One region of the Mycobacterium sp. Soil_C_30 genome, then DNA from elsewhere that is predicted to be linked to it. Evidence: predicted binding sites of a transcription regulator. Region 1 holds the regulator's gene; the other holds the start of a gene.
What was found. Region 1 encodes LexA, which represses DNA repair genes until DNA is damaged. Its sites were predicted from a motif close to CGAACANNTGTTCG; they were not measured.
Positions count from the first base shown of each region.

Region 2: the regulator LexA is predicted to act here: its motif matches at 11,897-11,910, upstream of ruvC (crossover junction endodeoxyribonuclease RuvC).

Region 1 covers NZ_JBDGJH010000007.1:159,965-174,876, reverse strand. Annotated here, with positions in the region: gene AC3A6P_RS15595 (LysM peptidoglycan-binding domain-containing protein) at 1-374, opposite strand, end outside; gene lexA (transcriptional repressor LexA) at 699-1,409, shown strand; gene AC3A6P_RS15585 (LGFP repeat-containing protein) at 1,453-3,822, opposite strand; gene AC3A6P_RS15580 (acyl-CoA dehydrogenase family protein) at 4,016-5,179, opposite strand; gene AC3A6P_RS15575 (molybdopterin guanine dinucleotide-containing S/N-oxide reductase) at 5,295-7,583, shown strand; gene hflX (GTPase HflX) at 7,580-8,989, opposite strand; gene dapF (diaminopimelate epimerase) at 9,035-9,901, opposite strand; gene miaA (tRNA (adenosine(37)-N6)-dimethylallyltransferase MiaA) at 9,906-10,820, opposite strand; gene AC3A6P_RS15555 (class III extradiol ring-cleavage dioxygenase family protein) at 10,820-11,500, opposite strand; gene AC3A6P_RS15550 (DMT family transporter) at 11,526-12,413, opposite strand; gene AC3A6P_RS15545 (DUF349 domain-containing protein) at 12,648-14,024, shown strand; gene AC3A6P_RS15540 (IS481 family transposase) at 14,135-14,912, opposite strand, start outside.
Region 2 covers NZ_JBDGJH010000007.1:282,254-297,165, forward strand. Annotated here, with positions in the region: gene AC3A6P_RS16195 (NUDIX hydrolase) at 1-383, shown strand, start outside; gene pdxS (pyridoxal 5'-phosphate synthase lyase subunit PdxS) at 457-1,386, shown strand; gene tesB (acyl-CoA thioesterase II) at 1,426-2,271, shown strand; gene pdxT (pyridoxal 5'-phosphate synthase glutaminase subunit PdxT) at 2,268-2,858, shown strand; gene AC3A6P_RS16215 (YebC/PmpR family DNA-binding transcriptional regulator) at 3,008-3,763, shown strand; gene AC3A6P_RS16220 (alpha/beta fold hydrolase) at 3,782-4,615, opposite strand; gene AC3A6P_RS16225 (TetR/AcrR family transcriptional regulator) at 4,682-5,293, shown strand; gene AC3A6P_RS16230 (GMC family oxidoreductase) at 5,244-6,782, opposite strand; gene AC3A6P_RS16235 (APC family permease) at 6,757-8,277, opposite strand; gene AC3A6P_RS16240 (aldehyde dehydrogenase family protein) at 8,309-9,787, opposite strand; gene AC3A6P_RS16245 (hypothetical protein) at 9,917-10,279, shown strand; gene AC3A6P_RS16250 (acyl-CoA carboxylase subunit beta) at 10,286-11,824, opposite strand; gene ruvC (crossover junction endodeoxyribonuclease RuvC) at 11,941-12,495, shown strand; gene ruvA (Holliday junction branch migration protein RuvA) at 12,492-13,085, shown strand; gene ruvB (Holliday junction branch migration DNA helicase RuvB) at 13,082-14,143, shown strand; gene AC3A6P_RS16270 (Cmx/CmrA family chloramphenicol efflux MFS transporter) at 14,409-14,912, shown strand, end outside.

The DNA.
Region 1 (14,912 bases):
ACCCGGGCCGCGACGGTCTGCAGCGTTTCCCCGCTCTGCACCTGCACGACGGCCAGTTTGCTCGGAGTCGGGGCCGTGGCGCCCTGGATGGCCTCACCGAACTGGGCGACAGCGCCGAGCCACACGGTGATCAGCGCCGCCAGCAGCGCCAGCCCGACCGTGGTGACCGGCGTGATGCTCCGGCGACGACGATGCGGCGCCCGCGAGACCGGCACACCCGTACCGCGCCGGCGGACCGGCGCACCGGCCGGACGCACCTCCATCGGCCTGCGCCTCACCTGTCCGGCGTCGGTGCGCCGACGTACCGGCCGCGGCGCGCCGTCCACGGGACGCGGCTGCGCGTGGCGCGGAGGCAGAGTGTCGATGAGTGTCATGTCCGTTCCTTCCGACCCGAGAAAATGGTGTCCTGCAGAGATCCGGTACCGAGCCCGGTTGAGCTGTGCCATCGTTCGCTCCTGTGTTCGAATCTAGTCGATCACATGTTCGATAAGATAGTGCCAACCGAACATGTGATCGATTTGTAGCCGAACCATAGAACGACCCACCGACAAAAACTTCCGCCCCAGGGGTCACTCCAGCCCCACTTCGTGAAATCGGCCGCCGGGCACCAGGCCGCGCACAGCGACGGGCACCCGGTTCCGCGACACGCCTCGAACACATGTTTGATTCTGTCGGTCGCTGCGATTACATTCAGGGCCATGGGTGACAGCACTGGCACAGGTTCAGACGCGCAAGGCGGCACAGGTAGACCGCGTGACAACTCCCCCGATCCATCGCTGACCGAACGGCAGCGCACCATCCTCGAGGTGATCCGCGCCTCGGTGACCAGCAGGGGCTATCCGCCGAGCATCCGTGAGATCGGCGATGCCGTGGGCCTGACGTCCACCTCGTCGGTCGCCCACCAACTCCGCACTCTCGAGCGCAAGGGCTATCTGCGCCGTGACCCGAACCGGCCGCGAGCCGTCGATGTCCGGGGTGCCGACGACGCCGCGCCGGCAGTGCTCACCGACGTCGCGGGTTCGGACGCGTTGCCGGAACCCACCTTCGTCCCGGTGCTCGGCCGAATCGCTGCCGGCGGTCCGATCCTGGCCGAACAGGCCGTCGAGGACGTCTTCCCGCTACCCCGCGAACTCGTGGGCGAGGGATCGCTGTTCCTGCTCAAGGTGGTCGGCGAATCGATGATCGACGCGGCCATCTGCGACGGGGACTGGGTGGTGGTGCGGCAGCAGGCCGTGGCCGACAACGGCGATATCGTGGCCGCGATGATCGACGGCGAAGCCACGGTCAAGACCTTCAAGCGCACCAGCGGTCAGGTCTGGCTGATGCCGCACAATCCCGCGTTCGACCCGATCCCGGGCAACGACGCCGCGATCCTCGGCAAGGTTGTCACCGTCATCCGGAAGATCTGACCCGGACGGGGTGAGCTGACCCATCCCGCGGGGGCGGGTGAGCTCACTCCGCTTTGGTGAATCCGTTGGATTCGGCCAAATCCTCTGAGGCGAACCAGATTTCAGCGACCGTCACATCGTAGGAAGCAGAGCCGGGCGAGTGGTAGGTCCCCGTGCGCATACTTCCCTTGATGGGGTAACCCTCCGGCGCTTCATCGGGGTCATCCAGCGGAAGATGGATCGCCGGAGGCGCCGACGAGGCGGTCGGTGACGGGCCGTCTGTCGGCCGTTCGTCATCGGGTCGCTCGAAGGGCGACGGCGTGTACTCCGGCTGTGCGTACTCCGACGGCGTGTACTCCGGCTGTGCGTACTCCGGCCGTCCGTACTCGCTCGGCGTTTCGCCGGACAACGAAGCATCCGGTTGCCCATACCCGGGCTCGGCGTACGGAGACGGTGACAGGCCGCCGTCCCCATCCTCGAAGGTCGCGCCGACGGGCGCCGCGTAGCCCGGTTCATCGACATCAGACGACGGCGCGGCCGGTTCTTCCTGCGCCGGCGGCGGCGCCGCACCGTATACCGGGGCGAACAGGGAGCCGGGCCCCGGCACGTGAGCATCTTGGTCAGTCAGCCACGGTGGCCGGGACTCCTCCGCGCCCGCCGCGGCGTGGCGGCCGGACGGCTCCCCGGATTCCGTCTGTACCGGCGTGGGCGCGGTGTCAACGGCGTCGGGGTCCTGCTCCTCAACATCGGCGGTGAAGTCCTCGGCCTCGTGCGCACCGTGATGGGTGAACAGATCGGGGCCGGTAGCGGCAGCCGCCAACCCCGCGGTCGGTACGGCCGGCTCGCTCCACGGCTGGGCGCCGGGCTCACGTTTGGCCCACGGCGGCTGCGCGGCCAGGTAGTCGGTGTCGTCGGGCTCGGCATCGCCGAACTTCGACGGCCCACTGCTCTGTCCTGCGCCCGCGGATTCCCATCTGGCGTGTTCGTCCTCGTCGCGCCCCCCATGCGAGGCCTCATCGAAGACGTCGTGGTTCCCCGGCGCACCACCCGGACGGAAACCGCCGCCGGCGCCTGGGCCGGCGTTGCGGCGCTGTCGCATCACCGCGAACGCCGCCAACGAGGCCAGAAGCAGGATCGCCAGCGGGATGAGCACCCACAGGTACCAGCTCTTCGAACCCGATCCCTCGGTGCCGCTGTCATCACCCTGAGCCGCGGGCGCAGCGGCAGGCGCCGAGGTGGGGCTGGCCTGCTGGGGGAGATCGAGTCCAGCCAGCCGTTCGGCGAGCTCCGGCGGCTGCGTACTGAAGCTGTTGGTGCTGCTGTTGTACGTGACCTGCCCGCCGCTGAAGTTCTGCGTGATGGTGCCGTCGCCGGTCTGGTCGGCGATCGGGACGCCGAGATCACCGCCGCTACCGCCGAGCTCGTCCCACGCCGCCTTCATCGGCCCGCGCACGATCACGGCGCCGTGTTCGGCAGTCCACACGATCACCGGGTCACCCTCGGCGCCGAAGGTGCTGATCCGGCTGCCGGGCACGTCGCCGTCGGCCTCGTTGGCGGTCGGGAAACCGAGTTCGCCGGTAGGCCCACCCGCGGCCTCGTACTTCTCCAGAATGGTGCCGCTGACGACGTGCGCGCCCGTGTCCGGCGAGAAGAAGATCTTGCCGCCCGCGAAGTCCTGGCCGGTGCCGTCGCCGACGGGGTACGGGTCGCCTTGTTTGGCGCCGAGCTGGCCGCCAGCTCCGCCGGCCACCCGCCAGGCGAGGTCGATCGACGATGCGGCGTCGTCGGGCAGCGCCAGGTCCCCGAGCTGCCCGGCCAACTCGGGCGGCGTGGTGGTGAAGGTCTTGGCGGCGGTGTCGTAGGTCAGCTGCCCACCGCTGAACCGCTGCGAAATGGTCTCGCCGCTGTAGGTTTCGTCCTCCACCGGGACACCCAGCGGACCCGACGATCCGCCCACCCGGTCCCAGGCCGCGTTGATCACGCCGCGCACCAGCCACGCGCCCGTGGCAGGCGTCCAGAAGATGACCGCACCTTCGGGTGCGCTGAAGGTGACGTTACGGCTTTCCGGAGCCCGCCCGGGCCCCTCGTCGATGGTGGGGAATCCGAGGCCGCTGTCGGCCGGGCCGCCGAGGGAGCGGTACTTGTCGAGGATGGCGCCGAAGACCGACCGCGCGCCGGTCTCGGGCGAGAAGAACATGGCGCCGTTCACGAAGTCCTGGCCGAAGCCTGCGCCGGCCGGGTAGATGCCGCCGACCTTCGGGCCGAGCGGCGAGGTGTCGCCACCGGAGCCGGTCCACGCCTGATCGATCGCTACGGCGGCGTCGCCTTGCGGGTCGGCGTGAGCGACCGGAACGAATGGCGTTGCGAACGCAAATGCCGCGCACACCGCCAGAATTCCGACCGCCCATCGCAATGGGTTTCGCTGCGTCGTCATGCCCACTCCCCGCGGTTTACCGGCCTGCATACGCCGATCTCGTCGTCCGAAATTCGTCACCGTCAACTCTCGGACAATAGCCGAGCACGATATGGCCATATCGCCGTCATTTTGACGACAATACCCACCCGGTACCGAATTGACGTGCAGGCCCGACGCGTTTTGCGCGCAATATGTCGGGTATGGAACGCTGCTAGACCCCCAGGCTGCGGCCGACGATCTCTTTCATGATCTCGGTGGTGCCGCCATAGATGGTCTGCACGCGTGCATCGAGAAATGCGCGCGCGACGGTGTATTCGCGCATGTATCCATAACCACCGTGCAATTGCAAACACCGGTCGACCAGCCGCACCTGGGCTTCGGTGGTGTACCACTTGGCCATTGCCGCCTGGTCTGCGGTGAGCTTTTCGTCGAGATGCAGCCGCAGGAACTCGTCGACCATGATCCGCACAGCGGTGGCTTCGGTGGCGAGTTCGGCCAACACGAAGCGGCTGTTCTGGAAGCTGCCGATCGGCTTGCCGAAAGCCTTGCGTTCCTTGGTGTATTGAATGGTTTCCTCGAGAACGGCTTCCATGGCGGCGGCGGCCATGATGGCGATGTTGAGCCGTTCCTGCGGCAGGTTCTGCATGAGATAGATGAAGCCCATGCCCTCGTCGCCGAGCAGGTTCTCCGCGGGCACCTTGACATCGGTGAACGACAGCTCAGCGGTGTCCTGGGCGTCCAACCCGATCTTGTCGAGGTGGCGCCCGCGCTCGAAGCCCTCCATGCCGCGTTCGACCACCAGCAACGAGAAGCCCTGTGCGCCCTTGTCCGGGTCGGTCTGGGCGACGACGATCACCAGGTCGGCGTGGATTCCGTTGGTGATGAACGTCTTCGAGCCGTTGAGCACCCAGCTGCCGTCATCCTGCTTGACCGCGCGGGTCTTGATGCCCTGCAGGTCGCTGCCCGTGCCGGGTTCGGTCATGGCGATGGCGGTGATCAGCTCGCCGCTGCAGAAGCCCGGGAACCAACGCTGCTTCTGTTCGTCGGTGGCCAGCCGCAGCAGATAGGGCGCCACCACGTCGTTGTGCAGGCCGAAGCCGATACCGCTGTAGCGGCCGGCGGTGGTCTCCTCGGTGATCACGGTGTTGTAGCGGAAGTCGTCGATACCGCCGCCGCCGTACTCCTCGGGCACCGCCATGCCCAGGAAGCCCTGCTTACCGGCTTCGACCCACACGTTGCGGTCGACGATCTTGTTCTTTTCCCACTCCTCGTGGTGCGGTGCGACGTGGCGCTCGAGGAAGGTGCGGTAGGACTCGCGGAACAGTTCGTGTTCGGGCTCGAACAACGTGCGCTGGTACTTGACGGCACTACCCATGATGGACCTCCGGAGCCGGGTTCGGGGTTTGACAACACGTCTTGCCGACGACGATATACCAACCGGGTGGTTGGTCGGCAAATCCGTGCCGCGAGTTCCCCGTAAACTGCCCGCCATGGCATCTGCGCCGGCCAGCCTGACGCATTGGGGCGCCTTTCACGCCCAGGTCCGCGACGGCGACATCAGCTCGGTACAACCGCTGGCCACCGACGTGAACCCCTCGCCCCTACTGGGCAATCTGGCGGGTTCGCTGCGCCACCGCGCCCGGGTGGCCGAACCCGCGGTGCGCCGCGGGTGGCTCGAGAACGGACCCGGCCCGTCGGCGCAGCGCGGGGCCGACGAGTTCATCGTGGTGTCGTGGGACGAACTCACCGAACTGCTGGCCACCGAACTGCGTCGCGTGGTCGACACCTTCGGCAACGAGGCGATCTACGGCGGGTCCTACGGATGGGCCAGCGCGGGCCGCTTCCACCATGCACAGAGTCAGGTGCACCGCTTCTTGAAACTGCTCGGCGGCTACACCTTCTCCCGGCACTCGTACAGCCTGGGCGCCACCGGGGTGATCATGCCCCGCGTCGTCGGCACCCACGACGATCTCTTCAAACGCTCCACGCAGTGGGACGTGATCGCCGAGCACACGGATCTGCTGGTGTGCTTCGGGGGCATCGCCATGAAGAACACCGCCGTGAATCACGGTGGGACGACGGCACATCCGGCCCGGGACGCCCTGGCCCGGTTCCGTGACCGTGGGGGTCGGATCGTGTCGATCTCCCCGTTGCGCGACGACGTGGACGGCGACTACGAGTGGCTGCCCGCGGTGCCGGGAACCGACGTCGCCATCATGCTCGCACTCGCCTACGTCCTGGCCACCGAAGCGCTGGCCGACCGTGACTTCCTGGCCACGTACTGCGTCGGGTACGACAGGTTCGAGCGGTATCTGCTCGGCCTCGACGACGGGGTGCCCAAGTCACCCGAATGGGCGTCCGAACTCTGCGAACTGCCCGCAGACGCCTTGCGGCAGTTGGCCCGACGCATGGCCGCCTGCCGGTCCATCGTCACGGTCAGCTGGTCACTGCAGCGCATCGAACACGGCGAACAGGCGCCGTGGATGGGGCTGACGCTGGCCGCGATGCTGGGCCAGATAGGCCTTCCCGGTGGAGGTTTCGGCCACGGCTACGGCTCAATGAACGAACCGGGGCTCGCGCCGCTGCGGTGCCGACTGCCCGTGCTCCCCCAGGGCCTCAACCCGGTTCGCACGTTCATCCCGGTCGCCGCGGTCAGCGATATGCTGCTGCATCCCGGTGAACAGTTCGACTACAACGGGCTGCGGTTGACCTATCCCGACATCCGGTGTGTGTACTGGGCCGGCGGCAACCCGTTCCATCACCACCAGAACCTGGCGCGGTTGCGTCGCGGGTTGGCACGGATGGACACCGTGGTGGTGCATGAGCCGTACTGGACGGCGATGGCCAAACACGCTGACATTGTGGTGCCGTCGACCACCGCCTACGAGCGCAATGATTTCTCCGGTTCCCGCAACGACCCGGTGCTGATGGCCATGCCGGCACTTGCCGAGCCATATGCTAAGTCCCGCAACGACTATGACACCTTCGCCGCACTGGCCGACAAGCTCGGCTTCGGGGCGGAGTTCACCGAGGGCCGCACCGAAGGTCAGTGGTTGACACACCTGTACCAGCAGTGGGCGGCCGGCCTGGATTTCGCGGTGCCGAGCTTCGAGGACTTCTGGGCGGCGGGTTCGCTGCGGTTGCCCGTCGAAGAGGGACTCACCCTGCTGGCGGACTTCCGCGCCGACCCTGATGCCCACAGGCTGGGCACTCCCAGCGGGCGCATCGAGATCTTCTCGGCCACCATCGACGAATTCGGATACGACGACTGCAAGGGCCACCCCCGCTGGTACCGCCCGCGGGAGTGGCTGGGTGGCGAACGAGCGGCCACCTACCCGTTGCACCTGATCGCCAATCAGCCCGCCACCAGGCTGCACAGCCAGCTCGACACCGGACGCACCAGTCAGATGTCCAAAGTCCAGGGGCGCGAACCGATTCGGATGAATCCGGTGGATGCCGCCGCCCGGGGGTTGAGCAACGGCGACGTCGTCCGCGTCTACAACGACCGTGGCAGCTGCCTGGCCGGCGTCGTCATCGACGACGCGGTGCGCACCGCGGTGGTGCATCTGCCCACCGGGGCCTGGTACGACCCCGAGGACCCCCACGACCCCGACACCATGTGCGTGCACGGGAATCCCAATGTGCTCACCGATGACCGCGGCACGTCGTCGCTGGCCCGTGGATGCACCGGCGCGCATGTGCTGGTGCAGGTGGAGAAGTTCACCGATGCGCTGCCGCCGGTGCGGGCACACCAGCCGCCGCCGCTGGTGCGGCGTTAGCGGGTGGCGAAGTCCCGGAGCCCGGCCGCCAGTCCCGCGGGAACGAAACCCTTGATCCTGGTGCCGGATTCGGTGTGTTCGGCGTTGTCCACCCGGCCGTCGCTGTGCACCTTGGCCACCAGATCACCCCGGTCGTACGGGATGGTCACGTCGACGGCGACGTCGGTGGGTTCCACCAGTTCACTCATCCGCTGACGCAGCCGGTCCAGCCCCTCACCGGTGCGCGCCGAAACGAACACCGCCTCGGGCAGCGCCCGCCGCAGCTGGGCCAGCGCCAGATCACCTGCGGCATCGATCTTGTTGACCACCAACAACTCCGGTGGCCGGGTGCCGTTGCGATCGGCGACCACCTCGTTGATCACCTGACGTACGGCACTGATCTGGGCCAGCGGGTTGGCATCGGAGCCGTCGACGACGTGTACCAGCAGACTGGCGCCGAGCACTTCCTCCAGTGTGGACTGGAACGCCTCGACCAGCTGGGTGGGCAGGTGCCGGACAAAGCCGACGGTATCGGTGAGCACGAACGGCCTGCCGTCGTCGAACTGGCCGCGCCGGGTGGTGGGCTCGAGGGTGGCGAACAACGCGTTCTCCACCAGCACACCGGCCCCGGTCAGGGCGTTGAGCAGGCTGGACTTGCCCGCGTTGGTGTAGCCGACTATCGCCAGTTGCGGGACGTCACTGCGGACCCGCGTGCTGCGCTGGGTGTCGCGGATCTTCTTCATATCGCGAATCTCGCGGCGCAGCTTCGACATCCGTTCCCGGATGCGACGACGGTCGGTCTCGATCTTGGTTTCACCGGGACCACGGGTACCCACGCCGCCGCCCGCGCCACCGGCGCGGCCACCGGCCTGCCGGGACATCGACTCACCCCAGCCGCGCAGCCGCGGCAGCATGTATTCCATTTGCGCCAGCGACACCTGCGCCTTGCCTTCGCGGCTGGTGGCGTGCTGGGCGAAGATGTCGAGGATCAGCGCGGTGCGGTCGATGACCTTGACCTTGACGGCCTTTTCCAGCGCGTTGAGCTGGGCGGGTGAGAGTTCACCGTCGCAGATCACGGTGTCGGCGCCGGTCGCGATGACGACCTCGCGCAGTTCCTGGGCCTTGCCGGAACCGATGTAGGTGGACGGGTCCGGTTTGTCGCGGCGCTGGATGAGGCCCTCGAGGACCTCGGAGCCCGCCGTTTCCGCCAGTGCGGCCAGTTCGGCGAGGCTCGCATCGGCGTCGGCCGCGCTACCGTCGGTCCAGACGCCGACCAGTACCACCCGCTCCAGCCGCAGCTGGCGGTATTCGACTTCGGAGACGTCTTCGAGTTCGGTCGAAAGCCCGTGCACACGGCGCAACGCGGCGCGGTCATCGAGTGCCAGCTCACCGACGCTGGGATTGTGATTAAACGGATATTCAGTCATAGGCGAATACAGATTCGCACGGAGATCACTTTTCATGCACCCCAATTAACGTTCAAGAGCCGCCCACCATTCCTGCGACAGCTGGCCGTGTGCCACCAATTCTGACGGGCCCCGGAGGTAACTGGTGGCCTCGGTGATGGTGACGGTGACTTCACCGCCGGGAACGCGCACGGTCAGGGTGCCGGTCTGCTCGCCGAGATGGCGAAGCGCGGCGACCGTGGCCGCGACGGTGCCGGTGCCGCAGGAGCGGGTTTCGCCGACCCCCCGTTCGTGGACCCGCATGGAGACGGCTCCCCCGGCCGGAGCGGTGAGCACCTCGATGTTGACCGCCTCGGGAAACTGCCCGGCGTCGAACTGGACCGGCGCGGCGACGTCGAGAGCGGCCAGGTCCTCGGGGCTCACGCCGACGCACGCCAGGTGGGGATTGCCGACGTCCACCGCGACGCCGGTGAACCGCCGTCCACCCACCACCGCGTCGCCGGTGCCGGTGGTGTTGGCCTTACCCATCTCGACGGTGACGTCGGCGTGCAGTTCATCGGCGTGGTGCACCGCCACCGGACGGGGCCCCGCCAGCGAGCCCACCACGAATTCGTCACGCTGCTCCAGGCCGGCGGCCCGCAGGTAGTGGCTGAACACACGTACGCCGTTACCGCACATCTGGGCGGTCGAACCGTCGGCGTTGCGGTAGTCCATGAACCAGTCGCCGGCCGCGACGCCTTCGGGCAGCCGGTCGAGCACGCCCGCCGACACCAGCGCCCCCGCGGTGGTGACCCGCAGCAGGCCGTCGGCGCCGAGCCCGCGGCGCCGGTCGCACACCGCGGCGACCGCGGCAGGTGTCAGCACCAGTTCCGCGTCGAGGTCAGGGAGCAGCACGAAGTCGTTCTGCGTGCCGTGACCTTTGGCGAAATCCATCCGTTCAGGATACGTCGCGCCAGCTGCGCAGCACCGCGTCCGCGTTCCCGGGATCGGAGCCGTCGAGCCAGTGCACCCGGTGGTCGCGACGGAACCAGGATCGCTGCCTGCGCACGTAGCGCCGGGTGCCGACGAAGGTCGCCTCCCGGGCCTGGGCCATCGACTCCTCGCCATCGTCGAGCGCGGCGAGCACCTGTGCATACCCGAGCGCCCGCGCGGCGGTCACCCCGTCGCGCAGGCCGACTCCGAGCAGCCGCTGCACTTCCTGAACCAGGCCACCGTCGAACATGGCATCGGTGCGCCTCTGCAGCCGCGCGTCGAGAAGCTCTGTCTGCCAATCCAAGCCGATGATCAGCGTGTCCCAGCGCGGTATGCCGATCTTCGGGGCCGACGCGGCGAAGGGCCGGCCGGTCAGTTCGATCACCTCGAGCGCCCGCACCACCCGCCGCCCGTCGGTGGCGAGAATGGAGGCCGCCGCGGCGGGGTCCTGGCGGGCCAGCTCCGCGTGCAGCGCGGCGACACCCACCTCGGCCAGCCGCTCCTCCCAGCGTGCCCGCACTTGCGGATCGGTGGCCGGGAAGGCCCAGTTGTCCAGCAGTGACTGGATGTAGAGCATCGATCCGCCGACGATCAGCGGCACCGCGCCGCGTGCAGCGATGGCCTCCACATCCGCGGCGGCGTCCTGCTGATACCGGGCGACGGTCGCGGTCTCGGTGACCTCGAGTACGTCGAGTTGGTGGTGGACGATGCCGCGTCGTTGCTCGACCGGCAGTTTGGCGGTGCCGATGTCCATACCGCGATAGAGCTGCATCGCGTCGGCGTTCACCACCTCGGCCGCGCCCAGCTTCTCGGCGACCTGCAACGCGAGATCGGATTTGCCGGTCCCGGTGGGGCCGATGAGGGCGATGGGTCGTGGCATCACGGGTGCCAGACGCCGACGTGGTACCCGACCCCGAAGGGTGCGCCACGGTAGAGCTCCTTGGTGCCGTGCGGCCCCGGCTCGACGAGCCCGGCCAGCACCGCGAAGGCGACCCGGCCGACGACGGTGTCCGGGAGTGCCTGGAGAGCCGTCGTGTCCCCGCCGGCCAAGGCGTCGTCGAGGCCGGCTTGCACCGCGACCGTCGCCGGGTCATGGCCACCGGGTGCGCCCGGGGTCAGGGTGGGGCAGCCGTCGGCCACCACCAGGACACCGACAGGCTCGGCGGCCGCGTCGATCTCCGCACGCAGGCCGCGACCGCGGGCCAGCGCCTCCGCTGCGGACAACGTGGCGGGCGACTCCCGCACCTGTACGCGGGCGTCGGGGCGGACCTGCCCTCGGATCCAGCCGGCGATCAACGCACACAACGGCAGCTCGGCGAGAGGCCCGGCCTCGGGCGACAGACGCACCCCGACCTCGACGCCGTAGCCGGCGAACGTGCCCGCCGCCGACTGCCAGGTCTGGTCACCGGTGCCCACACCGAGCGCGACCCACCGTTCGGGCAGTGTCGCCGCCGCGCGCAGCACCGCCTCACGCAGATCGGCGGTTTCAGCGGCAGCGGCGCCGGCCAGTTCGGGCACCAGCACAGGCGCGGACGGAACGATCGCGACGGCCACCAACACGCTGACCACGCTAACGTCCGTGCCGCTATTCGCTGGTGGCCGCCACCCCTTCGGCGTCGTCGGCTCCGGCGGCTTCGCCGCGGGCCAGCATGGCCGTCGACACCACCATCAGTGCGATCGCGCCGATCAACACGAACAGCCCGATCTCACCCGGACGCAAGGTCTCCCCCAGCACGACGATGCCCAGGACCGACGCCACGATGGGTTCGGTGACCGTCATGGTCGGCAGTGACGCGGTCAGCGCGCCGGCCCGGAACGACGACTGCTGCCAGGCCGTGCCCGCGATTCCGACGGCGGCCCAGAGGTAGAGCTCGGGAGAGCGCAGCACCGCCACGATGCCGTCACCCAGCACGTCCACCACACCTTTGAGGAGCACCGCGAATACACCCCAGAGAGCTCCGGAGACCAACGCGAGCAGGACGGCGCTCGCCGGACCCGACCACAGGCGTGCGCCGATGACGGCCAGGATCAGCAGCGGACCCAGGATCAATCCGACCAGGGCCCAGGTGTCCATCGAGGCCCGCGATTGACCTGCGGTGGGATTGCCGACGGTCACGATGACGATCACCGACGCGGCCAGCAGCGCAGCCCAGGTCCATTCCCAGCGGGTGACACGGCGGTGGGCGGCCCGCGCGCTGATGGGCAGCGCGAACAGCAGCGAGGTGACCAGGAGCGCTTGCACCAGCAGCACCGAACCCAGCCCCAGAGCCGCTGCCTGCAGCAGGAACCCCACGGCCGCCACAATGCTGCCCAACCACCAGCCGGTGTCCTTGAGCAGCCTCAGGAACAGCCCCAGGTGGCTCACCGAGTCGTCGGTGACCTCGTGCGCGGATCGTTGGTGGATCACGTCACCGATGGCGATGAACAGGGCGGCGCCCAGCGCACAGAGGGCGGCCAGATCCGCCTTACCCATCGAGAACCTCCCGGCTGTTATCGGTGGGTGATCACGACGTGATGCGACCGCGCCTCAGAACGCAACGTCAACGTAGCGGTATGTCGGAGTGCGACCTGCTTGAATACCCTCTACAAGACAGTAGTAGCGTCCCGCCGGGTCTGGCGTATCAGACTAGAGCGAGACAGTGACCAGTCAGGACAGGCGCCGCGTTGCGCGGCAGTGCGTGGGAGACCACGTGGAGGGCAGGGACAAATGACCAATTCCGACTCGACTTCCGGCGAGCCGACTCACGGCGGCGACGCCACCTCGTCACCGCGTCCCGTTCCCACTCCCGGGCCCCGGCCGGGCGCAAGACCCGGCCCGCGTCCTGGGCCCCGACCGGCGGCGGCCCCGGCAGCCGCGCCCGTGCCCGCCGCGCCGTCGAGTGATCCGCACCGGTTCGGCCGGGTCGACGACGACGGCACCGTGTGGCTGATCACCGGGTCCGGTGAACGGGTGATCGGGTCGTGGCAGGCCGGTGACGCCGAAGCCGCCTACGAACACTTCGGCCGGCGGTTCGACGACCTGTCCACCGAGGTGGCGTTGATGGAGCACCGGCTGGAGTCCGGCACCGGCGACGCCCGCAAGATCAAGGCCGCGGCCGCGAGTCTGGCCGAGACCCTGCCCGAGGCGCACGTGCTCGGTGACGTGGACTCTCTGGCAGCCCGGCTGGCCGCCATCGCCCAGCACGCCGAAGCCGCCGCGGTGGCCGAGCGCGCCCGCCGCGACGAGCACCGCGCCGAGCAGATCGCCCGCAAGGAGGCGCTGGCCGCCGAAGCCGAGGACCTGGCCGCGAACTCGACACAGTGGAAGGCCGCCGGCGATCGGCTGCGCACCATCCTCGACGAGTGGAAGGCCATCACCGGCCTGGACCGCAAGACCGATGACGCGCTGTGGAAGCGCTATTCGGCCGCGCGGGAGACGTTCAACCGGCGCCGCGGCTCGCACTTCTCGGAGCTGGACCGCGAGCGGGCCGGCGCCAAGCAGGCCAAGGAGAAGCTGTGTGTGCGCGCCGAAGCGCTCTCCGATTCCACGGACTGGGGCAACACCAGCGCCGCGTTCCGTGACCTGTTGGCCGAGTGGAAATCTGTGGGCCGCGCCAGCAAAGAGGTCGACGACGCACTCTGGCGCCGCTTCAAGGCCGCTCAGGACACGTTCTTCTCGGCGCGTAACTCGGTGACCGCGGAGCGCGACGCCGAGTTCAAGGCCAACGCCGATGCCAAAGAGGCGCTGCTGGCCGAGGCGGAGCGCATCGACACCGCCGATCCCGATGCAGCACGTGCGGCGCTGCGGGCGCTCACCGACAAGTGGGACGCCATCGGCAAGGTACCGCGGGAACGCACCGATCTGGAACGACGGTTGCGCGCGGTCGAGAAACGGGTGCGCGATGCCGCCGACGCCGACCGCACCGATCCGGAAGCCGAGGCGCGGGCCGAGCAGTTCCGGGTGCGCGCCGAGCAGTTCGAGAAGCAGGCCGCCAAGGCCGAAGCGGCGGGTAAGGCCAAGGACGCCGAGGCTGCCAGGGCCAGTGCCGCGCAGTGGCGTCAGTGGGCCGAGACGGCCGCGGAGACGCTCACCAAGAAGCGTTAGGCCGGTCGACGAGCCCGAGGTACGAGGGGGAGAGAGGGCCGGCCGCAGAAGCGCTAGGCCGGTCGACGAGCCCGAGGTACGAGGGGGAGAGAGGGCCGGCCGCAGAAGCGCTAGGTGTACTGACCTGAGAGGTTAGGTACGCGGCTGGCGGGTGCGTTACCTGCGAGTGCGGTGTGGCCGCGGTGATGATTGTAGTGGTGTAGCCAGATCGGGAACTCGGCGCAACGTTCGGCGTCGCTGGTGTAGAGGCGCGCATAGGCCCATTCGTCGGCCAACGTGCGATGAAACCTCTCCACCTTGCCGTTGGTCTGCGGTCGGTAGGGTCGGGTGCGGCGGTGTTCTATGTCACCGAGCGCGTCTTGGAATGTCTGAGACCGGTAGCAGGATCCGTTGTCGGTCAATACTTTCCGTACGGTGAAGCCGCATTTGTTGAACCAGGAATGCGCACGTAGCCAGAACTGTGCAGCCGTCTCTTTGCATTCGTCGCTGAGGATCTCTGAATAGGCCAGCCGGGAGTGCGCGTCGATGGCGGTGTGCAGAAAGTGATAGCCGCGCCGTCCGTCGTTGTCCGCTCCGGTGCCGTGGCGTTTGTCCGCCCGAGAGTGGCGCCGACCTGCACTTCGGCCCAGCATCCGCCACCCGCCGCCGGCCGGGATCTTGCCGAGCTTTTTGACATCGACATGCACCAGATCACCCGGAGCGGCGGACTCCATCCGCCGAATGACCCGCCCGGTGGGTCGGTCCAGCCAGCAGAGCCTGGCCAGCTTGTAGCGGGTCAGAACGCGGTGCACGGTCGAGACGTTCAAGCTCAGGTGGTAGGCGATCCGGGCGGGGCCCCAACGCCGGATGACGCGGACTTTGATGATGCGACGTTCGGTCCGGGTCGAG
Region 2 (14,912 bases), 120 kb from region 1:
CCCTCGACGGCGAACGCCTGCCCGACGCCGCGGTACGCGAACTGGAGGAGGAGACCGGTCTGCGCGTCGACGCCGCGGAGATGATCGGCCCCGTCTGGCGGCGCGATGCGGTGATCGACTTCAACAACGAAGTGATGCGCAGCCAGGAGTTCTTCTTCGTGTACCGCACCCAGAACTTCGAGCCGTCCGCCGCGGGCCGCACCGAGCTGGAGCACCGGTACATCCGGGGTCATCGCTGGTGCGACGCCTCCGATATCGCCGCCCTGGAAGCCGCGGGTCAGACGGTCTATCCGGTGCAGCTCGGGGAGCTGTTGAGCACGGCAAACGAGGTGGCCGACGGCGCCGGAATCCAGTCCAGTCCGCCGCTACTGGCCATCCGGTGACCGCGCAGGTAAAACCTGCTCCTCCAGACCCTTAGACTGGGTGTTCATCAGTTTTGTCTAAGGAGAGATAGCAGTGTCCGCTGAAGCTAATGGAACCGCTCATACCAATGGGTCGGCCAGCGGCCAGACCGGTACTTCCCGGGTCAAGCGCGGCATGGCTGAGATGCTCAAGGGCGGCGTCATCATGGACGTCGTAACCCCCGAGCAGGCCCGGATCGCCGAAGGTGCCGGTGCGGTTGCGGTGATGGCCCTGGAGCGCGTGCCCGCCGACATCCGCGCCCAGGGCGGGGTGTCGCGGATGAGTGATCCCGACATGATCGAGGGCATCATCTCCGCGGTCACCATCCCGGTGATGGCCAAGGCCCGCATCGGGCACTTCGTCGAGGCGCAGATCCTGCAGAGCCTGGGTGTCGATTACGTCGACGAGTCCGAGGTGTTGACCCCGGCCGACTACGCCAACCACATCGACAAGTGGCGTTTCACGGTGCCCTTCGTCTGCGGTGCCACCAATCTGGGGGAGGCGCTGCGCCGGATCACCGAGGGCGCGGCGATGATCCGCTCCAAAGGTGAGGCCGGCACCGGCGATGTCTCCAACGCCACCACCCACATGCGCAAGATCGGCGGCGAGATCCGGCGGCTGACCTCGTTGAGCGAGGACGAACTGTATGTCGCGGCCAAGGAGCTGCAAGCCCCGTATGACCTGGTGGTCGAGGTGGCACGGGCCGGCAAGCTGCCGGTGACGCTGTTCACCGCCGGCGGTATCGCCACCCCGGCCGATGCGGCGATGATGATGCAGCTCGGTGCCGAGGGGGTGTTCGTCGGTTCGGGCATCTTCAAGTCCGGTAACCCCGCCGAGCGGGCCGCCGCGATCGTCAAGGCCACTACCTTCTACGACGATCCCGATGTGCTGGCCAAGGTGTCGCGCGGCCTCGGTGAAGCCATGGTCGGCATCAACGTCGACGACATCCCGGTACCGCACCGCCTCGCCGAACGCGGCTGGTAGCGCCCGCCGATGAGCGCTTGCGCGAAGAAAAGAAAATAAGTGTCGATCGAGGAGATCCTTGACCTCGAGCAACTCGAGGTCAACATCTATCGCGGTGGTGTGTTCAGCCCTGAATCCGGGTTCCTGCAGCGCACATTCGGTGGACATGTAGCCGGGCAGTCGTTGGTGTCGGCGGTCCGTACCGTCGATCCGAAGTATCAGGTGCACTCGCTGCACGGCTACTTCCTGCGGCCCGGCGACGCGCGCGCGCCGTCGGTGTACCTGGTGGAGCGCATCCGCGACGGTGGCTCGTTCTGCACCCGACGGGTCAGCGCCATCCAGCACGGCGAGACCATCTTCACCATGTCGGCGTCGTTCCAGACCGACCAGAGCGGGATCGAGCACCAGGACGCGCCGCCGGTGACTCTGCCGCCCGACGACATCCCGGACTTCAAGTCCGCCAGCAAGGTCTTCGACGACGCCAGCTTCCGGCAGTTCGACGAATGGGACGTCCGGATCATCCCGCGGGATCAGCTGAACAAGGTGGCGGGCAAGGCATCTCAGCAGCAGGTGTGGTTCCGGCACCGGGACCCGCTGCCCGACGATCCGGTGCTGCACATCTGTGCGCTGGCCTACATGAGTGACCTGACGCTGTTGGGTTCGGCCCAGGTCAACCATCCGGAGGAGCGCAATCACCTGATGGTGGCGTCGCTGGATCATGCGATGTGGTTCATGCGGCCGTTCCGCGCCGACGAATGGCTGCTGTATGACCAGTCGTCGCCGTCGGCGTGCGGGGGCCGTTCGCTGACCCAGGGCAAGATCTTCAACCGGTACGGCGAGATGGTGGCCGCGGTGATGCAAGAGGGGCTGACGCGCTACGCCCGCAACTTCAAGCCCGCGCAGTGAGCGCGCCCCGCGTCGGCGTGCTCGCCCTGCAGGGGGACACGCGTGAGCACCTCGCGGCGTTGCGCGAAGCCGGGGCCGAAGTGCTGACCGTGCGGCGTCAGAACGAGTTGGACAGCGTGGACGCGTTGGTGATTCCCGGCGGTGAGTCCACCGCGATGACCCATCTGCTGAAGGCCTTCGACCTGTTGGAGCCGCTGCGTTCGCGTCTGGCCGAGGGCATGCCCGCCTACGGGTCGTGTGCCGGAATGATCCTGCTGGCGTCGGAGATCCTCGATGCCGGGGTCGCCGGACGTGAGGCCCTGCCGCTGTCGGGTATTGATATGACAGTGCGCCGCAACGCTTTTGGCCGTCAGGTTGATTCGTTCGAAGCCGATCTCGATTTCACCGGCGTCGACTCGTCGGTGCACGCGGTGTTCATCCGCGCCCCGTGGGTCGAGCGCGTCGGGACCGATGTCGAAGTCCTGGCCAGCGCCGGCGAGCACATTGTCGCCGTCCGTCAGGGCAAGGTGATGGCGACGTCGTTCCATCCGGAGATGACCGGCGACCGCCGCGTCCACAAACTGTTCGTGGAGTCGCTCTCGTCCTAGGGATTTGGGCGCGCTCGTAACCGCTGAGCGGTTACGAGCGCGCCCAAATCACTCTTCAGTGGAGGCAACTGCCGCAGCGATGCCCGGCGATGGGAAACCACCAAGTAGACTGGCGGGTCGAACTCGAGCGGGAGAGAGGTAGTTCGCCGATGAGCGGCCATTCCAAGTGGGCGACCACGAAGCACAAGAAGGCAGTCATCGATGCGCGTCGGGGTAAGAACTTCGCCAAGCTGATCAAGAACATCGAGGTCGCGGCCCGCACCGGTGGCGGCGACCCTGCCGGTAACCCCACTCTCTACGACGCCATTCAGAAGGCGAAGAAGAGCTCGGTTCCCAACGACAACATCGAACGCGCCCGCAAGCGCGGTGCGGGCGAGGAAGCCGGTGGCGCCGACTGGCAGACCATCACCTACGAGGGCTACGGCCCCAACGGCGTGGCGATCCTGGTCGAGTGCCTGACCGACAACAAGAACCGCGCCGCCGGCGAGGTCCGGGTGGCGATGACCCGCAACGGCGGCAACATGGCTGATCCCGGTTCGGTGTCCTACCTCTTCTCCCGCAAGGGCGTGGTGACGCTGGAGAAGAACGGCCTGTCCGAGGATGACGTGCTGGCCGCGGTCCTGGAGGCCGGCGCCGAGGAGATCAACGACCAGGGCGACAGCTTCGAGATCATCTCCGAGCCCACCGATCTGGTGGCCGTGCGCACCGCGCTGCAGGACGCGGGTATCGACTACGACTCAGCCGACGCGAGCTTCCAGCCGTCGGTCACTGTGCCCGTCGACCTCGAAGGCGCCCGCAAGGTGTTCAAGCTCGTCGACGCGCTCGAAGACAGCGACGACGTACAGGACGTGTACACCAACGTCGACATCCCGGACGACGTCGCCGCCCAGCTCGACGAGGAGTAGACCCCTGGCACACGGGCGTCAGGTGCGGGTCAGGAAGGCGCCGATCTCGCGGGCGGTCTGCTCGGGCTGATCGAGCATGACCAGAACGCTCGCGTCGTCGATGTATCGCAGCTGGCTGCGCGTCAGTTCGGCCAGCCGGTGCGCGTGATCGTCGGGCATCACCGCGTTGCAGCTCCACAGCACCAACACCTCGCCTTCGAAGAAGGCCAGCCGGTTGGTGGCGCGCACCAGATCACGCCGGTCGAATCGGGTGCGGGAGTACTTCAGGAGATCACTCCGGATGGCCCGGTCCGCCAGCCCGGGTTCGGTCCACGCGTCCATCGTGGCTTGCGGAATCGACTTCTTGGCCATCATTCCCCACATGAAGAAGCGGTCACGCAGCCACGGGATCCGCATCTGTTTCATGGCGAGGGCAAGAGTGCCGGTGGTGCGGCTGGCCACCCAGGTCATCTTGCCGGGAAAGCCGGGCGGGAAGTTGCCGAACGCCTCGCACGGACAGATCACCATCCGGTTGATCCGCTTGTCGCGGCCGATGTCGGTCAAAAACAGCGGCCCGCCCCAGTCGGTGACCACCAGGCAGACGTCCATGAGATCGAGTGCGTCGAGGAAATCGGCGACGACACCGACCATGCCGGGCATCGTCAGGTCGGCCTCCGGGCGCATCGGAACGCGATGGCCACCTAGCGGGAGCACCGGCAGGAGATAGCGAAAACCGCTCGGCAACAACGGGATCACCATGTCCCACTGCGAGTCGTTCATCAGCAGTCCGTGTAACAGGACGACGGGTGGTCCGTCCGGGTCGCCTTCTTCTCGGTACTCGACGGTGCCCGCGGTGAGGTCAACGGATTTCATAGCCCAACCCTCCACTAGAACGGCGATTCTAGAACGTATGCTCTAGTGTGTCGGTAGGAGGCGACAATGGCAAGGTCCACCCGGGAATCGATCGTGACGGCCGCCGCGGAGTTGATGCGGTCCAAGGGCTACGGCGCGGTGGGGATGAAAGACATCGTGGCAGCCAGTGGCGCCCCCACCGGTTCGCTCTATCACCATTTCCCCGGCGGCAAACAGCAGATCGCCCGCGAGGCATTGACCAATGCCGGCATCGCCTACGGCATGCTCATCCCCACCCTGATGGACCCGCACACCGACCTCGCCGACGCCATCGAGTCGGCCTTCACTCAGGCCGCCGAGGACATGGCCGCCACCGGGTTCGCGAACATGTGCCCGGTGGCCAGCGTCGCCGCCGAGACCGCCGACCTCGATGAGGAATTGCGCCAGACCGCGGCCGCGGTGTTCACCGGCTGGCTCGACGGCGGGACCGCGTATTTCGTTGCGCGCGGACTGGATTCGGATACTGCGCGCGGGTTGACGGTGGCGCTGGTGTCGGCGCTGGAGGGCGCCTTCATCGTGGCCCGCACCTTGCGCAGCACCGAACCGCTGGTGGCGGCGGGGCGCGCGCTGGCGCCGGCCTACCGTGGGATCACGTTGAAGTCCGCAGGAGATCTGCGCATTTCTCCGCCATCGTCATGACGGTGATGTTCGGGTTCACCGCCGGTAGTTTCGGCATCGCCGAGGCATCCACCACCCGCAACCGTGACACCCCCTTGACCCGCAGTTCGGGATCGAGGACGGCCAGGGGGTCGGTGGGTGAGCCCATCCGGGCGGTGGCCGCAGGGTGGTACACGGTGTTGTGGCACTGGTGCACGTAGTCCAGCAATTCGTCGTCGGTGGTGGCGTCGGGTCCCGGCGCCAGCTCACGAGCCACCCACGCCGCCAGCGGCGTCTGCTCGGCGATCCGGCGCGCCAGCCGCAACCCGGCGAGCATGATGCGCTCGTCATATCCGTCGGGATCGGTGAAATACCGCGGATCCACTCTGGCGCGGTCCCGGAAATCGCGGCTGCGCAACCGCACCGAACCGCGGCTGTGCCCCTGTGTCACGTTCGGCGTCAGGCAGAATCCGTTGTCGGTGGTCGGGTAACCGCGCCGCAGCGTGTTCATGTCGAACGGCACGCTGCCGTAGTGCATCATCAGATCGGGTTGGGACACCCCGGGGTCGACGCAGGTGAACAGCCCGATCTCCCACCACTGGGTCGAGGTGGTCACCATCGGCCGCGCAGCCTCCCAGAACAACAGCCCTTCAACGTGGTCGTCGAGGTTCGCGCCGACGCCGGGGGAGTCGACCCGCACGTCGATCCCGAACTCGCGGAGATGCGCTGACGGCCCGATCCCGGAGAGCATCAACAACTTCGGGGTGTCGATGGCGCCGGCGCACAGGATGACCTCACGCCGGGCGGATACGCTGTCATAACCGGTGAGGTCGGGTCGTTGATAGCGCACCCCGGTGGCGTTGTCGGCCTCGTCGAAGAGGATCTCGGCCACCCAGCAATCGGTGCGTACCTCGAGGTTGGGCCGGGTCTGGATGATCGGATGCAGGAAGGCATACGAACTCGACATGCGGGTGCCGTCCTCGCCGGCGTTGATCTGGAACCAGCCCGCGCCGTTGCGTACCGTCTCCCCGCGGTTGAACGCCACGGTGGGCAGGCCCACCTCCGCGGCCGCCTCCAGCACCGCCGCACCACACGGATCCTCGGGAGGAACGTCGCGCAGCAGTACCGTCTCGGTCAGACGTTTTGTCAGCGGCAGGATTTCGGCCGCGCCCCAGCCCTGGGCGCCCATGCCCACCCAGTCGTCGAGTGCCTCTGCCGGCGGCCAGAATGCGATACACGAATTGTGCGAGGAACAGCCGCCGAGCACCTTGGCCCTGGCGTGCCGCATGAACGAATTGCCCCGCTCCTGCGGCTCAATGGGATAGTCCCAGTCATAACCCGAATCGAGCAGGTGCATCCACTCGGACAGCACCAGGATGTTGTCGTCGCCCACATCGGACGGACCGGCCTCGACCAGGCACACCGTGACCCCGGGATCTTCCGAAAGGCGCGCTGCCAGTACACAACCCGCCGTACCACCGCCTGCGATGACGTAGTCGAAGGTGTCAGTCACGGACAGTCTCCGCGGCATGGGACTTCAGGCACCCGATGTGGTGGCGGCCCTTGACGGCGTACCAGAGCAACCCGGCTCCGACGATCACACCGATGTAGACGAAGGCGCCCCAGGTGTTGTACCAGGGCTCCCCGTACACGGCAGCGCGCGGCCAAGCCAGGTTCAGCGCCATCGCCACACCCCAGACCACGGCGAAGATGTTCACCGGGAGACCCCAGCGGCCCATCGTGAAATAGCCCTCCGCCTTCAGGTCCGCCGGTGGCCACTGGCCCTGCAACCGCTTCTTCAGCAGAGGCCCGGTGACCATCAGATAGGCCAGGTAGATCATGATGATCGCAATGGACGTCAGCACCGTGAAGATCTTGGGCTGACCGATGTTGATGACGAGGATCACCACCGCGATGATCCCGATGGTCACCGCGGGCACGATCGGTGTCTGCGTCTTCGGGTTGACGGTGGCCAGCCGTTCGCCGAACGGCAGCGCATTGTCGCGCGCCATGGCGAACGTGAGCCGGATCGCCGCGGTGTGCACGGCCAGCGTGCACACGGTCACCGCGATGACGATGCAGACCAGGAACACCTTGCTCAGCGGGCCGCCCATGACCAGTTCGACGATGTACTGCAGACCGCCCGAGCTTTCGCCGAGCGCGGGATCCTGCAGATTCGGCGCGGCCATCACCGCGAAAACCAGGATGGCGCCGCCGATCACGAACGACGCGAGGATGGCCCGGGCAATGGCCTTGGGTGCAGTGCGCCGGGGATCTCTGGTCTCTTCGCCCAGCGAACTGGCCGTGTCGAAGCCGTACATGACGTAACCGGAGGCCAGTGAGGCGACCAGGAACGCGCCGAGATACCCCATGCTCTCGTCGGCGCCGTACCCGTTGGCCGAGAAGAACACATCGGGACCGTTCTGGATGTGGATGGCGAGCAGGAAGGCGATGAGCACCGCGGCGATCAGCTCGATGAAAACCCCCGCGCTGTTGATCATCGCCATCAACCGCACCCCGAGTGCGTTGACCACCGTGGTGAACACGATCAGCACGGTGCCCAGCAGCACCGCGTTGGCGGCGTAGTCGTATTCCCCGGTGCCGTCGCCGATGATCTGGAATCCGCTCCACAGCCGTGGCAGGTTGAGCTGATACGCCAGCGCCACCGCCGAAATGGTGACGATCGAGGCGGTGAGCATCAACCAGCCCGAGGTCCAGCCCACCAACCTGCTGGCCAGTTTCTTGCTCCAGTTGTACACCGAGCCGGCCACCGGGTACTTCGCGGCGAGTTCCATGAAACACAGCGCGACGGCCATCTGCCCGAGGAAGACGATCGGCCAGGACCACAGGTAGGCCGGTCCGGCGGTGCCGAATCCGAAGTAGAACAACTGGAAAGTGCCGGTCAGAATCGAGATGTAGCTGACGCCGGCGGCGAAGCTGGCGAACTTGCCGATACTGCGGTCCAAGGATTCTCGGTAACCGAACTCGTCCAGGCCGCTGTCGGCGTGCGTTTCTCTGATGACCATGACTGTCTCCCTAGCCTTGGCTCATCGGGCGTCAGCCCTTGAACCACCCTGCGGCCTGCGGCGCCGTGTTTTGCCAGATATGTTTGATCTCTTGGTATTCGGCGAGGCCGGTCGGTCCGAGCTCGCGTCCGTTACCGGACTTCCCGTAGCCGCCCCACTCCGCTGCCGCGGTGTAGTAGCCGAAGTCGTTGAGCCACACGGTGCCGTGCCGCAGTGCCCGCACCACCCGCTCGCCCCGGGCGCTGTCCGATGTCCGGACACCCGCCGCGAGACCGTATTGCGTGTCGTTGCCGAGTGCGATCGCCTCGGCTTCGTCGGTGAATCGTTCGACGGTCAGGATCGGACCGAAGGTCTCCTCGGTGACGATCCGCATCGACCGGTCGCACCGGTCGAAAATCGTGGGAAGGTAGAAATAGCCCTTGGCCAGCGCCGGGGCCTCGGGCCGGCGGCCCCCGCAGACCAGCGTGGCACCTTCGGAGATCCCCAGCGCCACATACGCTTCCACCTTGTCGCGGTGCGCCTCGGAAACCAGAGGACCGGTTTCGCTGGCCGGGTCCAGCCCGTCGCCCACCCGGATCTTCTCGGCGCGGATGGAGAGTTCGGCAACAAACCGCTCGGCGATCGACTCCTCGATGATCAGCCGGGTGCCCGCCGAGCACACCTGACCGGAATGAAGGAACACCCCGGTCAACACGTGATCCACCGCGGTGTCGAAATCGGCGTCGGCGAACACGATGTGGGGGTTCTTGCCGCCGAGTTCGAGCGCGACCTTCGTGACGTGTTTGGCGGCGACTTCGGCGATGGTGCGCCCGGTGGCCAGTCCGCCGGTGAACGAGATGAAGTCCACCTCGGCGGTGTCGGTCAGTGCCGCCCCGAGCCTGGCGCCGCTGCCCTGCACCAGGTTGACCACGCCCGTCGGCACACCCGCTTCTTCCACCAGCGAGGTGAACGCGATGGTGCTCAGCGGCGTGACTTCGCTGGGTTTCATCACCATGGTGCAGCCGGCGGCCAGCGCCGGTGCCACTTTCCAGGACATCTGCAGCAGCGGGTAGTTCCACGGCGCGATGAGCACGCACACCCCGATGGGTTCGTGGACCACTCGGCTGAGCACGGCGGGATCGCCGACATCGACGATCTTGTCGGTCTGCACCGCGACCAGGTGGGCGTAATAGCGGAACACCGAGATCACGTCCTCGATGTCGATCCGGCTCTCTGCCAGCGTCTTCCCGGTGTCGCGTGTTTCGAGAAGCGCCACGTGCTCCTTGTCCCGGGACAGGAGGTCGGCGATGCGTTGCAGGATTGCGGCTCGCTCGGCCACCGGCGTGGCGGGCCAGCTGCCCTCGTCGAAAGCGGCGCGTGCCGCGGCGACGGCCTCGCGGGCGTCGTCGGGACCGGCTTCGTCGACGGTGGCGACGACGCTTCCGTCGGCCGGGTTGATGATGTCGCGCGTGCCGCCGCCGGACGCGCGCCGCCAGGAACCTCCGATGTAGAGGTCTGGTTCACCGTTCATGGGTCAGCCCCTTGCGCAGTCCTTCGACGTGCCGGGATGGGACACTACTCACCGAATCGGCATCTCGTGCCCCGTAGTGCACGATCCTCAGGAAACGCCAGGGTTGCGCGGTGCATTTACAGTGATCGCATGCCAGAGTTCCGTGACGCCGACGGCGTGAAGTGGCGGGTGCGCCGTGCTCAGTGGCCGTTGCTGGGGGCAATGGACATGGCGTCGTGGGGCAGTAGCACTTTCGGCATCGTGCTGTTCCTGCTGGCGCTACCGGTGTTGCTGGCCTGGCCGTTCTGGTTGCTGGCCAAGTTCCTCGGAATGCCGTGGAAGGTGATCACCGAACGCGACGGCCAAGAGGTGGGCCGCGAGAAGGTGAAGGGCTGGCGCGCCTCTGGCCGTCGCATCAACGAGATCGTCGCCCAGAAGCGCAGCGCACAGGCGGATGTGACCCACGAGGGCGGTGCCGTCGAGTTGCGCAACAGCACCGGCCTCGAGCGGTGAAAAGCTTCACCAGGTGTCGATGAACCGGCGCCGGCCGGAGCGGTGGTGCCCGTCGGCCGCCGCCAGGGTCGCGATGATCAACGCCCGGGTGTCGGCCGGGTCGATCACATCGTCGATCTCGAACACCGATGCCGCGTTCAGTGCGCCGGCGTTCACCTGTGCCGCGTCGGTGAGCTGACGAACCCGTTCCTCGCGTTCGGCGTCGTCGGCGATGGCGTCCAGTTCCTTACGCATGCCCAGGCGCACCGCGCCCTCCAGACCCATGGGTCCCAGGTGCGCTCCCGGCCATGCCACGGTGAGCAGCGGTTCCTGCAGACTGCCGCCCGTCATCGCCTGCGCGCCAAGACCGTACCCACGGCGCAGCACCACCGCGATCAGCGGCACCTCCAGCGACGCGCCCGCGATCAGCAGTCGCGATCCGCGCCGCACCAGTGCGTCGGCCTCGGCGGCCGGACCGACCATGTAGCCGGGGCAGTCCACCAGCGACAGCACCGGCAGGCCGAAAGCGTCGCAGAGTTGCAGGAATCGTGCCGCTTTCTCGGCGCCTGCCGCGGTGATGGCGCCGGCCATGTAGCGGGTGTCGTTGGCGATCACCCCGATCGGGCGACCGTCGATGCGGATCAGCGCGGTCACCATCTCACGGGCAAAACGCTTGCGCAGCAATGTCACCGAGCCTTCGTCGGCCAGCGTCTCGATGACGGGTGCAACGTCATAGGCGCGACGTGCCCGCTCGGGGACGACGGTGCGCAGCGTCCGCTGATCGGCCGCCGGGCCGGGCGTGGTGCGGCCCTGGAAATAGCCCACCAGCTTCTTGGTCACCGCCACGGCCTCGCGTTCATCGGCCACCACGACGTCGATGACGCCGTTGGGTTCCTGCACCGACACCGGGCCCACGTCATCCGGGGCGACGTCGCCGAGGCCGCCGCCGGCGATCATCGCCGGGCCGCCCATCCCGATCGAGGTGTCGGCGGTGGCGACGATCAGATCAGCGCATCCGGCGATCACGGCATTGCCCGCGAAACAGCGACCCTTGACCACCGCGATCCGGGGCACCAGCCCGGACAGCCCCGCCCACAGCGCGAAGGCGCGGACATCGAGGGACGAGACCACCGGGTAGTCGGTGTCACCGGGTCGGCCGCCGCCGCCTTCGGCGAAGAACACCGTGGGCAGCTGCAATCGCTCGATGAGCTCGAAGAGGCGATCCTTCTTGCGGTGCCCGAGCGCACCCTGGGTGCCGGCCAGCACGGTGTAGTCGTAGGACAGCACCGCGCAGGCCGCCCCGTTGATGCGGGCGGTGCCCGCCACCAGTCCGTCGGCCGGGGTCCGGGCCATCAGGTCGGTGACCTCGCGGCGCTGCCGCTGGGCCGCGATGGCGAACCGCCCGTACTCGACGAACGACTCCGGGTCCACCAAGTCCGCGATGTTCTCGCGCGCGGTCCGCCCGCCTGCGGCGTGGCGGCGGTCCACGGCGTCTGGCCGAGCGGAATCTTCGGTGAGCGCGCGGCGCCGTAGCAGTTCGGTGAGATCACTGCGCGGTTCTGGCATCGGTTCCTCCGGTCGGCGGTGCCCAGCTGGCGTGTCCCTACCGTAGGGTGTCCCCGGTACCGGCTAGGCTCTCGAACAGCTGTTCGGTGTTTTCTGGTGGGAAGGGGTCCCAGTTGTTGCGCGTCATGGGCGTCGACCCGGGACTGACCAGGTGTGGTCTCTCGGTGATCGAAGGCGGCACAGGGCGGCAGGTGATCGCCCTGGATGTCGACGTGGTGCGCACGCCGTCGAGTGACCCGCTGCACCACCGGCTGCTCACCATCAGCAACACCGTGGAGTACTGGATGGACACCCACAAACCCGATGTGGTGGCCGTCGAGCGGGTTTTCGCCCAGCAGAACGTGTCCACGGTGATGGGCACCGCCCAGGCCGGGGGCGTGGTGGCGCTGGCCGCCGCCAAGCGGGACATCGAGGTGCACTTCCACACCCCGAGCGAGGTCAAAGCTGCCGTCACCGGCAACGGCCGGGCCGACAAGGCTCAGGTCACCGAGATGGTCACCCGGATCCTCGCGCTGCAGCAGAAACCCACCCCCGCCGACGCCGCGGATGCGCTGGCGCTGGCCATCTGTCACTGCTGGCGCGCGCCCATGATCGCGCGGATGGCGAAGGCGGAGGCCATGGCCGCTGAGCAGAAGAAGCGTTACCAAGCCAAACTCAAGGCCGCCCGATGATCGCCTCCGTGCGCGGCGAGGTCGTCGACATCGCCCTCGATCACGCTGTCATCGAATGCGCCGGGGTGGGCTACAAAGTGATGTGCACACCGTCGACGCTGGCCGGGCTGCGACGCGGCACCGAGGCCCGTCTGATCGTCGCGATGATCGTTCGTGAGGACTCGATGACGCTGTTCGGCTTCGCCGACGCCGACGCGCGGGATCTGTTCACCACGCTGCTCGGGGTGTCCGGGGTGGGACCGAAGATCGCGCTGGCCACCTTGGCGGTCTACGACGCCACCGCGTTGCGGCAGGCGCTGGCCGACGGTGACGTCACCGCGCTGACCCGGGTGCCCGGTATCGGCAAGCGCAGCGCCGAACGGTTGGTCCTGGAACTGCGTGACAAGATCGGCCCGGTGACCGGTACGGCGGGCTCCAGTGCCGCCAGTGGCCACGCGGTGCGAGGCCCGGTGGTCGAAGCCCTTGTCGGACTTGGCTTTGCGGTCAAGCAGGCTGAGGAGGCCACCGACAAGGTGCTGGCCTCTGAACCCGATGCCTCCACCTCGACGGTGCTGCGGTCGGCGCTGAATCTGTTGGGCAAGAACAAATGAGCCGATTCGACGACGACGATGCCCCGGAGGAGCGGGAGGTCTCCGGCGCGCTGACGGTCGGTGAAGGGGATATCGACGCCAGCCTGCGGCCGAAGTCGCTCGACGAGTTCATCGGTCAGCCCAGGGTGCGCGAGCAGCTGCAACTGGTCATCGAGGGGGCCAAAAATCGCGGCGGCACCCCGGACCACATCCTGCTGTCGGGCCCGCCCGGGCTGGGCAAGACATCGCTGGCGATGATCATCGCCGCCGAACTCGGCTCGTCGCTGCGGGTCACATCGGGCCCGGCGCTGGAACGGGCCGGCGATCTGGCGGCCATGCTGAGCAACCTCGTCGAAGGTGACGTGCTGTTCATCGACGAGATCCACCGGATCGCCCGCCCGGCCGAGGAGATGCTCTACCTCGCCATGGAGGATTTCCGCGTCGACGTCGTGGTGGGCAAAGGTCCTGGGGCCACCTCGATTCCGCTGGAAGTCGCACCGTTCACCCTGGTCGGTGCCACCACCCGCTCGGGCGCGCTGACGGGGCCGCTGCGCGACCGCTTCGGGTTCACTGCGCACATGGATTTCTACGAGCCGGTCGAACTGGAACGGGTGCTCGCCCGCTCGGCGCGAATCCTGGGCATCGAGCTCGGCGACGACGCCAGCACCGAGATCGCGCGGCGCTCCCGCGGCACGCCACGGATCGCCAATCGTCTGTTGCGCCGGGTCCGCGACTTCGCCGAGGTGCGCGCCGACGGCGTCCTCACCAAGGATGTCGCCAAGGCCGCGCTGGAGGTCTACGACGTCGACGAACTCGGCCTCGACCGGCTTGACCGCGCCGTGCTCTCGGCGCTGACCCGCAGTTTCGGGGGTGGCCCCGTCGGGGTGTCGACGCTGGCCGTTGCGGTGGGGGAGGAAGCCACCACCGTCGAAGAGGTCTGTGAACCGTTCCTGGTGCGCGCCGGGATGCTGGCGCGTACGCCGCGCGGGCGGGTGGCAACGGCACTGGCATGGACCCACCTGGGGATGAAACCGCCCGCCGGGGCGGCCGGGCTGGGGCAGAGCGCGCTGTTCGATTAGATGTTGCGGGGCAGGACGTTCATGTCGATGGCGTGGCCATCCAATCAGAGTGCGGTGCTCGATCGGCTGTGTTTAGACTTTGCTCTATGTCGAGCCCTGAATCGGACACTGTGGGGGCTTTCGGTCGCGCCGTCAGCCCCCTGAACCACTGAGGATCTAGCCTTCCCGCCCCGCTTGCATGCGTGGGTGGCCGTTCGGGCAACTCCATCGGGCTGGCCGTGGTGACGAGACGCCTTCTGCTCGTTTCTTCCCTCGGAGTAACTCGATGCCTCTCGCTCTGTACCTGCTTGCCCTCGCGGTCTTCGCCATGGGCACCTCAGAATTCATGCTCGCCGGCCTGGTACCGGACATCGCCACCAGTTTCGACGTCTCGGTCGGGACTGCTGGACTGCTTACATCGGCGTTCGCGGTCGGGATGATCGGGGGCGCCCCCACGATGGCCGCCTTCGCTCGCCGATGGCCTGCGCGGGCCACACTGCTCGGTTGCGTGGTGGTCTTCGCACTTTGTCACGTCGTCGCCGCGATCACCCCGTCCTTCTCCGTGCTGTTCGCCACCCGTGTCCTGGCCGCGGTCGCCAACGCCGGTTTCCTGGCAGTCGCCCTGAGCACTGCGACCCGTCTTGTTGCCCCTGACCAGAAGGGACGTTCCCTGGCAATCCTTCTGTCCGGCACCACGATCGCGACCGTCGCCGGCGTCCCCACCGGCGCTCTGCTCGGTAGCGCGATGGGGTGGCGGGCCACGTTCTGGACCGTCGCGTTGCTATGCGTT